DNA from 3 places in the Pseudomonas hormoni genome. Region 3 is predicted to be linked to each of the others. Evidence: predicted binding sites of a transcription regulator. Region 3 holds the regulator's gene; each other region holds the start of a gene.
The links. The regulator FliA, encoded in region 3, starts transcription of late flagellar genes. The targets are predictions, from matches to a motif close to CTAAAGTTTNNNNNNNNNNNGCCGNTAA.
Positions count from the first base shown of each region.

Region 1: KJF94_RS27175 (methyl-accepting chemotaxis protein) is a predicted target of FliA. The motif match lies at 2,301-2,328, and genes of this name have one in related genera.
Region 2: flgM (flagellar biosynthesis anti-sigma factor FlgM) is a predicted target of FliA. The motif match lies at 1,631-1,658, and genes of this name have one in related genera.

Region 1 covers NZ_CP075566.1:5,829,570-5,833,779, forward strand. The annotation lists gene KJF94_RS27160 (TonB-dependent siderophore receptor) at 1-529, opposite strand, end outside; gene KJF94_RS27165 (FecR domain-containing protein) at 617-1,630, opposite strand; gene KJF94_RS27170 (sigma-70 family RNA polymerase sigma factor) at 1,630-2,130, opposite strand; gene KJF94_RS27175 (methyl-accepting chemotaxis protein) at 2,442-4,210, shown strand, end outside.
Region 2 covers NZ_CP075566.1:4,155,868-4,160,077, forward strand. The annotation lists gene KJF94_RS19350 (chemotaxis protein CheV) at 1-687, opposite strand, end outside; gene flgA (flagellar basal body P-ring formation chaperone FlgA) at 769-1,530, shown strand; gene flgM (flagellar biosynthesis anti-sigma factor FlgM) at 1,695-2,021, shown strand; gene KJF94_RS19365 (flagella synthesis protein FlgN) at 2,070-2,537, shown strand; gene KJF94_RS19370 (flagellar brake protein) at 2,629-3,375, shown strand; gene KJF94_RS19375 (MFS transporter) at 3,439-4,210, opposite strand, start outside.
Region 3 covers NZ_CP075566.1:1,027,564-1,031,773, reverse strand. The annotation lists gene KJF94_RS04760 (chemotaxis protein CheA) at 1-595, opposite strand, end outside; gene KJF94_RS04755 (protein phosphatase CheZ) at 642-1,430, opposite strand; gene KJF94_RS04750 (chemotaxis response regulator CheY) at 1,453-1,824, opposite strand; gene fliA (RNA polymerase sigma factor FliA) at 1,992-2,732, opposite strand; gene fleN (flagellar synthesis regulator FleN) at 2,729-3,559, opposite strand; gene flhF (flagellar biosynthesis GTPase FlhF) at 3,676-4,210, opposite strand, start outside.

The DNA of each region.
Region 1 (4,210 bases), 1.7 Mb from region 3:
CCACCGACACACTTTGCGAGGTTTCCAGCAGCGCGGTGCTGGTTTTGGTGGCGATCTGGCTGTGCGTCGCGTTGTAGCCGTCCATGCTGCCCAGTGCGTTACCGAGGGCAAAGCCTTTGATGTCGGTCGTAGGCAGTGCCAACGCTTCGGTGACGGAGCGCAGCACGTAGCTGCTACCATCCTGACTCACCGCCTCCAGGCCCGAACCGCTGAGCAAGTGGCTTAGCGCCTGATCCGCTGAGTACTCTCCTTGCACGCCGGGGGACTGAAGTCCCGCCGTTTGCGAAGGCGTGGTCGATAACGTAATGCCCGCCTGACGCGCAAACTGATTGAGTACATCGCTCAATGGCCCGGCGGCAATGTTGTAGCGATGGCTGCTGACCGCGCTGCTCCCTGCTGCCACAGCGGATATCGGCAATAGACCCACACCCAGCGCGGTAGAGAACAACGCTGCGCGAATGGCGTGACGCAAGGCGCCGGAATCCGCGGCGAAATTAGGAAGGTTCTTACTGATGTTGCGGACAGACATTGTAGGTTTCCGTAGGAAGTCGCTGAAGTCAGAGTTGAAGTGCTTACTGACTAAGCCGGCCTTGCACGGAAAACCCGCCAAAAAAATTCATGCCTGCCGCTCCAGCGTCACCCACCAGCGTGTGCGGTAACGCAATTGCACCGGTAAGGTTTGCGGAAGGATGGCCAGTAGCTTGTCGGTGTTTTCCAGGCGGAAAACACCGGACAGGCGCAGGTCGGCAATGTCCGCTGCGCACGTCAGATATCCGGGCCGATAGCGTCCGACCTCCTGCAGGAAATCGCCCAGACGCATGTTGCGGGTGATGATCAGACCATCGACCCAGGCGCCGGCATCCATGCTCAGCGGTGGGGCCGGGCGCGCCCGCTGGTGATCGATCAGATAGCTCTGTCCGGCATGAACCTGAGTAGGCACGCCATCGGCAGGCATTGGCGAGTGGATTACCACCATGCCGCTGGTCACACTGAGCCGCGTGCAGTCCGCTTCCTGGCGGAGGATGAAACGTGCCGCCACACCCTCATACACACCTTGTCGACTTTGCACCCGTAGCGGTCGATCAAACGAAGCTCCTTCATCGGCACCGCCGCACGTCACGATGATTTCGCCGCGGGCCAGTTTGATCAATCGCTGGTGCGCGGTGTAGTCCAGATCCACCGCGCTCGCCGTATTCAGTTCCAGCCGCGTGCCGTCCGGTAGCTGGAAACCACGACGCTCGCCAGTGGCGGTGGCGAAATCGGCGGTCCACTGCTGCCAGCCGGTCACATCCCTGCCCAACCATGCAGCCGACCCCATCAGCACTGCGCCGGATAGCAGCTTCAAGGCCTGGCGTCTGCCCAATCCTTGAACACTGTTTTCCAAGGTGTTGAAGGCGACGTGAGCACCGGGCACCGCACGCAGGTTGCTGCTCAGTTCGGCCTGCAGGGATTGCACCCGTTGCCAAGCCACCTCGTGCTCATGGTGTTCCGCCCGCCAGACATCGCATTGCTGACGCAGCCGGGCATTGTTCGCGTTGTTTCGCAGGCGCAGCAGCCAGTGGATGGCTTGTTTGACCACCTGTTGATGAGGCTCGCCACGGCGGTTCACCGACAGATTATCCACAGGCATCATGCTTCGTACCGCAGCAGGTAGCAGTGAAACAGGGCGTCGGCGACGTAGCGTTCCACTGAACGGAGAGACAAGCCCATCTGTTCGGCAATCTGTTTGTGAGTCAGCCCTTCGCACTGTGCCAGCAGAAACGCCTGACGCACTTTTGGCTTCAGTCCTTCAAGCATGCGCGCGATGCTTTCCAGCAATTCAAGCACCAGCGCCCGGGCTTCCGTGCTCGGCGTTTCGGCCTCTGGCAAATGGGCGATGGTTTCCAGGTACGCGCGCTCGATTTCTTCGCGGCGCCAATGATCGATCACCAGGCCGCGAGCAATCGTTCGCAGAAACGCGCGAGGGGCCTTGAGTTCCAGGCGTTCGGTTCTTTGCAGCAGGCGTACAAACGTGTCCTGGGCCAGGTCCGCCGCATCGGCGGCGTTGCCCAGTCGCGCGCGCAGCCACGTGTTGAGCCAACCGTGATGGCTACTGTAAAGCGACTGTACAGCAAACTCAGGTGAGGACATGAACGCGACAGCCCGGACGTCACAAATGATAATTAGTCGCATTGTCATCAAGGGTTGGGGAATTTGCAACCGCCGCTCGCACAACCGTCATCACGGAAATGCTACTCAGGCGCTCTAGCACGCCGTTCGGCGGGTATCTGACGGAAGTGCCGACCATTTCGTACATGTCCCTAAGATTAATCCCGTTTGTGCCGACAGACTGGTGAGACATGCGTGCACCAAAGTAGAGCGGCCACAGAAGCCACTTGAGCTTTACATGGAATGTTGCAACCCGGAACGCATCCCCACTTTCTGCATAGAAGTCCCATGAAATGAATCTTAAGTTCAGCCATAAAATCCTGTTGGCCGCCTCCGGCGTCGTGGTGCTGGCTTTTGCGTTGTTCACTTTGTACAACGACTATCTGCAGCGAAATACCATTCGGCAAAACCTCGAATCCTCTGTTCAACAGGCCGGCGACCTGACCGCCAGCAGTGTGCAGAACTGGATGAGCGGCCGCGTACTGGTGCTGGAAAACCTCGCGCAGAACGTCGCTCATCAGGGCGCCAATGCCGATCTGCCGGGCTTGGTTGATCAGCCGGCCTTCACCTCGAACTTTCAGTTCACGTACGTCGGCCAGACCAATGGCGTGTTCACCCAGCGCCCCGACGCGAAGATGCCGGACGGCTACGATCCGCGTCAGCGTCCCTGGTACAAGCAAGCGGTTGCCGCTGACAAAACCATGCTGACCCCGCCTTACATGGCCGCCGTCGGCGGCTTGGTCGTAACCATCGCCCTACCGGTGAAAAAGAACGGCGAATTGCTCGGCGTGGTCGGCGGTGACCTGAGCCTGGAAACCCTGGTGAAGATCATCAACTCGGTGGATTTCGGCGGCATCGGCCATGCGTTTCTGGTCAGCGCCGACGGTCAGGTGATCGTCAGTCCGGACATAGACCAGGTCATGAAAAACCTGAAGGACATCTACCCTAACGCAGGCCTGCGCATCGAGAAGGGCAATCAGCAAGTCACCCTGAACAACCAGGAACGCATCCTCTCGTTCACCCCGGTCAACGGGTTGCCGAATGCGGCGTGGTACATAGGTCTGTCGATCGACAAGGACAAGGCCTACGCACCATTGAGCCAGTTCCGCACCTCGGCGTTGATCGCGATGTTCATCGCCGTGGCCGTGATTGCAGTGCTGTTGAGCCTGTTGATCAATGTGCTGATGCGACCGCTGACCACCATGGGTCGAGCGATGCAGGACATCGCCCAGGGCGAAGGCGACCTGACCCGTCGTCTGGCCGTTGAAAGCAAAGACGAATTCGGTGAACTGGGCGGTTCTTTCAACCAGTTCGTGGAGCGGATTCATGCGTCGATTTCAGAGGTGTCGTCGGCCACTCGCCAGGTTCATGACCTGTCGCAACGGGTGATGGCATCGTCCAACGCCTCGATCGTCGGCTCTGACGAGCAAAGTGCGCGCACCAACAGTGTGGCGGCGGCGATCAACCAATTGGGCGCCGCAACCCAGGAAATCGCTCGCAACGCCGCCGATGCCTCGCAGCACGCCAGCGGCGCGAGCGAGCAGGCGGATGACGGTCGTCAGGTGGTGGAAAAAACCATTCTGGCCATGACCGAGCTGTCGCAGAAAATCAGCCTGTCCTGCACGCAGATCGAAACCCTCAACGCCAGCACCGATAATATCGGGCACATTCTCGATGTGATCAAAGGCATCTCTCAGCAGACCAACTTGCTGGCGCTCAACGCGGCCATCGAAGCGGCCCGTGCCGGTGAAGCCGGGCGTGGTTTTGCCGTTGTGGCGGACGAGGTGCGCAACCTGGCCCATCGCACGCAGGAGTCGGCCGAGGAGATTCACAAGATGATCACTTCGCTGCAGATCGGCTCACGCGAAGCGGTGACCACCATGAACGCCAGTCAGGTCTCCAGCGAAGAGAGCGTCGAAGTGGCGAACCAGGCCGGTTTGCGTCTGGTCAGCGTGACCCGGCGTATAGGCGAAATTGACGGCATGAACCAGTCGGTGGCCGCTGCGACCGAGGAGCAGACCGCGGTAGTAGAGACCCTCAACGTTGACGTCAACCAGATCAA
Region 2 (4,210 bases), 3.1 Mb from region 3:
TTCCGGCTTCTTGCCCTCGTCGACCAGCTTGCGCAGGTAATCCAGCGCTTGCCGTCCGTCGTTCAACGCCACCACTTCGACACCGACCGTCTGCAGGCAACGCGTGACCTGCTTGCGCGCCACCGACGAGTCATCGACCGTCAGCACCCGCAGCGACAGCGCCTTGTGCTGGGTCTCGACATCGACCACACCGACGGAAATCGCTTCCGGTGTCGGCGCCACTTCTGCCAGGACCTTCTCGACGTCGATGATTTCGACTAACTGATTGTCGACCCGAGTCACAGCCGTCAGGTAATGATCGCGTCCGGTGCCCTTGGGAGGCGGATGAATCTCCTCCCAGTTCATGTTGACGATGCGTTCCACCGAGCGCACCAGGAAACCCTGGGTCTTGGTGTTGTATTCCGTGATGATCACGAAGGGATTGCTTTGATCTTTCAGCGCCCCGGAACCGGTCGCCATTGCCAGATCAAGGATCGGAATGGTCGCCCCCCGGATATTTGCCACACCGCACACGACAGGACTGGACTTGGGCATCAAGGTCAGCTTGGGGCATTGCAGCACCTCGCGAACCTTGAACACGTTGATCCCGTACAGCTGCTGGCCGTCGAGACGGAACAACAACAGCTCCAGGCGATTCTGCCCTACCAGTTGCGTGCGCTGGTTTACCGAATCCATTACACCAGCCATGCCCAGACTCCTACACCAACGCTAAGTGTGTTGCGACGCACATTCATCACTAAACGGCACGGCGCTTGCTTTTTAACTCTTATGAACACAGAACCGACATTTTTCCGACGCCTGACATCACCCTTCCGCAGACTGCTCTGGGCGATGTCGGCCGTTTGCCTGTTCAACGCTGGCAGCCCTGCCCTTGCTGACGCGGTTACCTTGCCTGACATGCTTATCGGCGTCACCCAGGGCTTTCTTGAATTCACCGTAGAAGACTATCTGGCGACCAGTCAAACGGAAGGTCGCTACGAAATCCAGGTCAACCAGCTCGATCCGCGACTGCGCATGCCCATGTGCGACAAGGAATTGACAGCCAGCCTCGAGAGCCCGGCCAAGCCATTGGGCCGGGTCACGGTCAAGGTTCGCTGCGAGGGAACCTCCCCCTGGACGGTGTTCGTACCCGCTCAAGTCCGCCTGTTTCGCGACGTCGTGACCACCACCCGCCCCCTGCGCCGCGCCGACATTGTCGAGCCCGCTGACGTGCTCCTGCGCGAACGTGATATCAGCCTGATCAACCAGGGTTACCTGACGACCCTCGAACAGGCGATCGGCCAGCGACTTACCCGACCAATGGTCGCCGATCAGGTGATTACCCTCGTTCACCTCGAACAGGCGGAAGTCATTCGCAAGGGTGATCAGGTGGTCATTACCGCCCACAGTGGTACGCTCAGCGTGCGAATGCCCGGCGAAGCGCTGTCCAACGGCGGTATGAGCGAGCAGATTCGCGTGAAAAACCTCAACTCCAAGCGGGTCATCAAGGCGCAAGTCACTGCGCCGGGCCAGGTGGAAGTGTCTATGTAGGCACCCTTTCCTGAAGAAGTGGCGTTGCCCGAGGCTGTTCCCTAAACTGTGCCGCATGCAGAAGAAGTGCTGGCGCATGCAGGCTCATTGATAAATGGGTCTAAAGTTTTCACAGGGAGAGCCGAAAACATGGCAAGCGTCCAAATACTCAGAGGTTTTTTACCATGGTCATCGATTTCAGCCGTTTGAACAGCTCCTCGTCACTTACGGGCAGTACACGTACCAGCGTTGCCAAGGAAACTGCCGAAGCCGGCAAATCCGCGCCGCTGAATACCCCGGCCGAACAGGCCAGTACCGTCAAAAGCGGGGAATCGGTACACCTCAGCAATGAGGCTCAACAGTTGCAACAGGTCACTGACAAGCTGCGCGATCAGCCTGCCGTCGACAAAGCCCGCGTGGCCGAGTTGAAAGCAGCGATTGCCGATGGCAGCTACAAAGTCGACAGCAACCGTGTAGCCAGCAAACTGCTCAACTTCGAAGCCCAGCGCTAGGCCACGGCCCGCGCCAGGCTTTTGGACGCTTAAAACCCAAGGCCAGCCATGCACGACACTAACTTACTGCAACTGATCACCGACGACTTTGCTCCAGCGCAACACTTGCTGGAGTTACTGCAAACCGAGTCTATCGCCTTGCACGGTCGTGACATGCCACTGCTCGAAGATATTCTGGCGCAGAAACAGGCATTGATCATTCTGCTCGAACAGCATGGCCGCAAGCGCAGTGAAATCCTCGCCAGCCTCAATCTGCCGGTCAATCGCAACGGTCTGGAGCAACTGGCCAGCCATTCGAGCATCGGCGAAGAGTTGCTGGCGCAGAGCGATGTGCTGACCGACCTTCTGGCTCAATGCCAGGCGGCGAACGTCAATAATGGCCAGTCGATCCTGGTCCAGCAGGCCGCCACGGCCAACCAGCTGAAAATCCTTACCGGCGGCGAACCGCCTGCCCTTTATGATGCCCGCGGATCAACCGCCAAGCTTGCGAAGCCACGCCCGCTCAGTCAGGCTTGAGCCTTCAAATGACCACGCCCTATCAAGACTCGCAACATGCTGGCAATATGCTAGCCAGCCGTAGTCATATTTGTCTGGAGATTGATGAACCGTGTCCAATGCCTTAACCGCGGAAGATGCCCCGCAGCCACCCAAGGTGCTTACCACGCCTTTGGAAATCTCCGGCAACCTGCGCCAACTGCAAGAAAGCCATGATCCGCTGATCATCACGTTCCATGAGCGCACTCAGCGCTTCCAGAGCTATCTGGTGGACGTGGACCGCGAAGGCCGCACCATCGCGCTCGACGAAATGATCCCGCGTGACGGCGAACGCTTCCTGCTGGCCGGCGAACCGTTCAAGGTCGAAGGCTTTCACGAAGGCGTGCGCATCGCCTGGGAAAGCAACGGTCAACTGACCATCGACGAATCCGGTGACAGTCGCTGCTATCGCGGCCCGCTGCCGGATGAAGTGGTGTATCACCAGCGCCGCAATGCCTTTCGCGCCGCATTGAAATTGGCGCAATTGGTCAACGTCGAGCTGGACGGTGAAAAGCTCAAGGCGCCGATCAACGGCAAGCTGCTGGACATTTCCGCCACCGGCTGCAAGTTGCGCTTCGAAGGCGACATTACCGGCAGCCTGCAACTGGGCCAGGTCTACGACCGTTTCGCCGCCGCCCTGCCCTTCGGCAAAATGACGGCACCGGTCGAACTGCGCTACCTGCACTTCGAAGAAAAAATCTCCACCACCTTCGCCGGCATCCGCTTTCACAACATGAGCGGCTTGGTGCAGCGTCAGGTCGAGCGCTTCGTCTATCAGCTTCAGCGCGAAGCGCGACGCTTCGACAAAGACGACCTGTAATAGCGCTTCAATAAAAAACGGGCAGTCCCTTGCGGTGACTGCCCGTTTTTTTATGCCCGGGTTTTAAGGCCTGGCCTCGGTGAAGCTTTGCTCGCGACCTGTGTCAGGGTCCTCCGGGGGTGGAGTGGTTTCTGTCTCCGCCTCCGGTTCAGGGCTCGGCTCAGGATTGACCGGGCTGTGCATCTGGTCCTGCACCACTTGTTCATCGACACGCGGGTCAAGACAAGCCACCAGCGGCGAACTCGACATGCTGTCCGGCATGGCGACGTGATGCAGCGGCGCATCGTCCACCTGATGCAGGTTGGTCACCGCTTTCGGGCGGATCCGCCACACCAGCACCAACGCGAAGAAACTGAAGAAGGCGTAGAGCATCTGACTGCCGAACATCTTCATCAGCACCCCGGCGACCAGCGGCCCGATACTGGCGCCGACACCGTAGGTCACCAGCAACATCGCCGTCAGCGACACCCGGCGATCGCCCTCGACGTGGTCATTGGAGAACGCCACCGCCAATGGATACAGGCAAAACTTCACCAATGCACAGAGGAAGCCGGCGATAAACAGCACCTCCAGCGGCACCTGCTTCATGATCGCCAGCGGCAAGGCGGCAACGGCCAGGAACAGCGCAAAACAGCGGATCAACAGCGCCCGGTCATAACGGTCAGACAACCAGCCCAACGGCCACTGCACCAGCAGGCCGGCAAAAATGCAGCTACCCATGAACAGACCGACCTGCTCCGTGGACAACCCTTGCTGCGACGCATACAGCGGCGCCAGACCGTAGAACGAACCGATGATCAGTCCCGCCCCCAGCACCGTACTCAACGACTGTGGC
Region 3 (4,210 bases):
ACTCGAATTCTGCATCGGTGATTTCGTCGCTGGCCGCGGCATCGCCGGCAGGCAGCGGAGCAACCACAGGCGCCTCGGCCTGAGCCTTGACGGCGTTCAGCGAGTCCAGCAGTTGTTCGAATTCGTTATCGGTGATGTCGCCTGATTCGGCTTCGGCAGCCGGTGCTTCCACCACTTCAGCCACAGGTGCGGCTTCATCGGCGGTTTGCGGCTCGGCCAGACGGGCCAGGGCCGCAAGCAATTCAGGCGTGGCAGCCGTGATCGGGCTGCGTTCGCGGACTTCGCTGAACATGCTGTTCACCGCGTCCAGCGCTTCGAGAACCACGTCCATCAATTCCGAGTCGACGCGACGTTCACCCTTGCGCAGGATGTCGAACACGTTCTCGGCGATGTGACAGCACTCCACCAGCTCGTTGAGCTGGAGGAAGCCGGCGCCCCCTTTTACAGTGTGAAAACCGCGAAAAATTGCATTGAGCAAGTCCGCATCATCCGGTCGGCTTTCAAGCTCGACCAGCTGTTCGGACAGTTGCTCTAGAATCTCGCCGGCCTCAACCAGGAAATCCTGAAGGATCTCTTCATCGGCGCCGAAGCTCATTAAGGGTGTGCTCCTACAGGTCTAAAAACCTAAAATACCTAAAATTCTAAAACCCTAGGCTGGATAGCAAATCGTCCACATCGTCCTGACCGGACACAACGTCTTCTCTTTTATCGGCATGAATCTGCGGACCTTCACCCTGAGAGAGATGTTTTTGCGGATCTTTTTCAGCAAGCATCGCTTCACGGTCATGTTCGATGCCCGCAAAGCGGTCCACCTGACTGGCCATAAGCACGAGCTTGAGCAGGTTGCTTTCAACTTCGGTGACCAATTGGGTCACACGCTTGATCACTTGACCTGTGAGGTCCTGATAATCCTGAGCGAGCAGAATGTCGTTGAGGTTGCTCGACACCGCGCGGTTGTCCGCGCTGCTGCGTGTCAGGAAACCGTCGACACGCCGTGCCAGCTCGCGAAACTCTTCAGCCCCGACTTCGCGACGCATGAACCGTCCCCAGTCCGTGCTCAGCGCCTGGGCTTCATCGCTCAGGCTATTGACCAACGGCGTAGAGTTTTCGACCAGGTCCATGGTGCGGTTGGCTGCGGCCTCTGTCAGCTTGACAACGTAGCCCAGACGCTCGGTGGCATCTGTGATCTGGGACACTTCCTCGGCTTGCGGCATGTGCGGGTCAATCTGGAAATTGACGATCGCGCTATGCAGCTCGCGAGTGAGCTTGCCCACTTCCTGATACAGGCCGCGGTCACGGGTCTGATTGAGCTCATGGATCAATTGCACAGCGTCGCCGAACTTGCCTTTTTCAAGGCTTTCGACCAGTTCGACCGCGTGTTTTTTCAGGGTCGACTCAAAATCGCCCTGTGAAGATTCGTTGTGGTCCATAGCTCCCCCGTGGCGCAGTTTCTCAACCGATGCGTTCGAAAATCTTCTCGATTTTTTCTTTCAACGCCTGGGCCGTGAAGGGTTTGACCACATAGCCGTTAACACCGGCCTGGGCCGCTTCGATGATCTGCTCGCGCTTGGCTTCAGCGGTTACCATCAGCACCGGCAGGTGCTTGAGCTTTTCATCGGCGCGCACGTGACGCAGCAGATCGATACCGGTCATGCCAGGCATGTTCCAGTCCGTTACCAGAAAGTCGATGCTTCCGCTGTTGAGAACCGGAATGGCAGTAACGCCATCGTCAGCCTCGACCGTGTTGGTGAACCCAAGGTCACGCAACAGGTTTTTTATGATCCGCCGCATCGTTGAGAAGTCATCAACGATGAGGATTTTCATGTTCTTGTCCAATTCGACCTCCAAGCAGTCTTAAACGCGCCCAGCACCTGGACGCGCCATTTCAATCAATCCGGCAAAGCACTCAATGACTGTCTGGAGCACAACAGATCGAGACCGGCGCAGTTCAACACCACACCAGCCACGTTCGCAGTGTCCCCACACTGCCTTCAGCGCGCTCGCCACTCCCCCAAACGCCCCCGCAAACGGGCCGCGCACTGGCTGTGTAACTGGCTGACTCGAGATTCGCTGACCCCCAGGACCTCACCGATTTCCTTGAGATTCAACTCTTCGTCGTAGTACAGCGCCAACACCAGTCGCTCACGCTCCGGCAAATTGGCAATCGCGTCCGCCAGCGCCGCCTGGAAGCGTTCATCTTCCAGATCGCGTGACGGCTCGAGATGAGCGCTCGCGCCATCCTCGTGCAGCCCTTCGTGTTCGCCGTCCTGCAACAGATCGTCGAAACTGAATAACCGGCTGCCCAGGGTGTCGTTCAAAATCCCGTAGTAATCATCGAGACTCAATTGGAGTTCGGCCGCAACTTCGTGATCTTTAGCGTCACGGCCGGTTTTAGCTTCAATCGAGCGAATTGCGTCGCTGACCATGCGGGTATTGCGGTGGACCGAACGTGGCGCCCAGTCCCCCTTGCGGACTTCATCGAGCATCGCGCCGCGGATTCGAATGCCCGCGTACGTCTCGAAACTCGCGCCTTTGCTGGCGTCGTATTTGGTCGATACTTCAAGCAGGCCGATCATGCCGGCCTGGATCAGGTCTTCGACCTGGACACTGGCTGGCAGTCGCGCCAGCAAGTGGTAGGCAATGCGTTTGACCAGTGGCGCGTAACGCTCGATCAGCTCGTACTGCGCGTCACGTGCCGATTTCTTGTATAGGTTGTAACCGCTGGCTGTCATAGCACGGGTCCTGCCGTTTGTTGCACGAGGCGCTCGACGAAAAACTCCAGGTGCCCACGCGGGTTGGCAGGCAGCGGCCAGGTATCGACCTTTTGTGCGATGGCCTTGAAGGCCAGGGAGCACTTGGAACGCGGGAAAGCTTCATAGACCGCGCGCTGCTTCTGAACGGCCTTGCGCACGCTTTCGTCGTACGGCACCGCACCGACGTATTGTAAGGCGACGTCGAGGAAGCGATCCGTGACCTTGGTCAACTTGGCAAACAGGTTGCGACCTTCCTGCGGGCTCTGGGCCATGTTGGCCAGGACGCGGAAACGGTTCATGCCGTAGTCGCGGTTCAGCAGTTTGATCAGTGCGTAGGCGTCGGTGATCGAGGTCGGTTCGTCGCAAACCACCAGCAAGACTTCCTGCGCGGCGCGAACGAAACTGACTACCGAGTCACCGATGCCCGCAGCGGTGTCGATCACCAGGACGTCGAGGTTGTCGCCGATATCGCTGAACGCCTGGATCAGGCCGGCGTGTTGTGCCGGGCTCAGATGCACCATGCTCTGAGTGCCGGACGCGGCCGGGACGATGCGGATGCCGCCTGGCCCCTGCAACAACACGTCGCGCAGCTCACAGCGGCCTTCGATGACGTCGGCCAGGGTGCGTTTGGGTGTCAGTCCCAGCAGGACGTCGACGTTCGCCAGACCCAGATCGGCGTCCAGCAGCATGACGCGCCGGCCTAGCTCAGCTAGAGCCAGGGACAAGTTCACTGACACGTTAGTCTTCCCGACGCCACCTTTGCCGCCGGTCACCGCGATCACCTGTACGGGATGCATGCTGCCCATGTTATTTCTTTACCTTGTCTTGCATAGACGGAGGCCACATTACTGGCTGCGCGTTCACAAACGGAACAATGCATGGCAGACCATCGATGTAGGTACAAAAACTGTTCATTAATACCTCAGCCAACCTGCTTGGTCGGGCTGTGGTAAATATCAGCGAACATGTCAGCCATGGCTTCTTCGCTGGGTTCTTCCTGCATTTGCACGCTGACGGCACGGCTGACCAACTGATGACGACGCGGCAGATGCAAATCATCCGGAATCCGCGGCCCATCGGTCAGGTAAGCCACCGGCAACTCATGACTGATTGCCAGGCTCAGCACCTCGCCCAGGCTTGCCGTTTCATCCAGTTTAGTCAGGATGCAGCCAGCGAGCCCGCAGCGCTTGTAACTGTGATAAGCGGCGGTTAGAACCTGTTTCTGGCTGGTGGTTGCCAGAACCAGATAATTTTTTGATTTGATGCCTCGACCGGCCAGGCTTTCGAGCTGCATACGCAGTGCCGGATCGCTGGCCTGAAGACCCGCGGTATCGATCAGCACCACACGCTTGCGCAGCAATGGGTCCAGCGCCTGCACCAGGGACTGGCCCGGGTCGACGTGGGTGACCGACACGTTGAGGATCCGGCCCAGGGTCTTGAGTTGTTCCTGAGCGCCG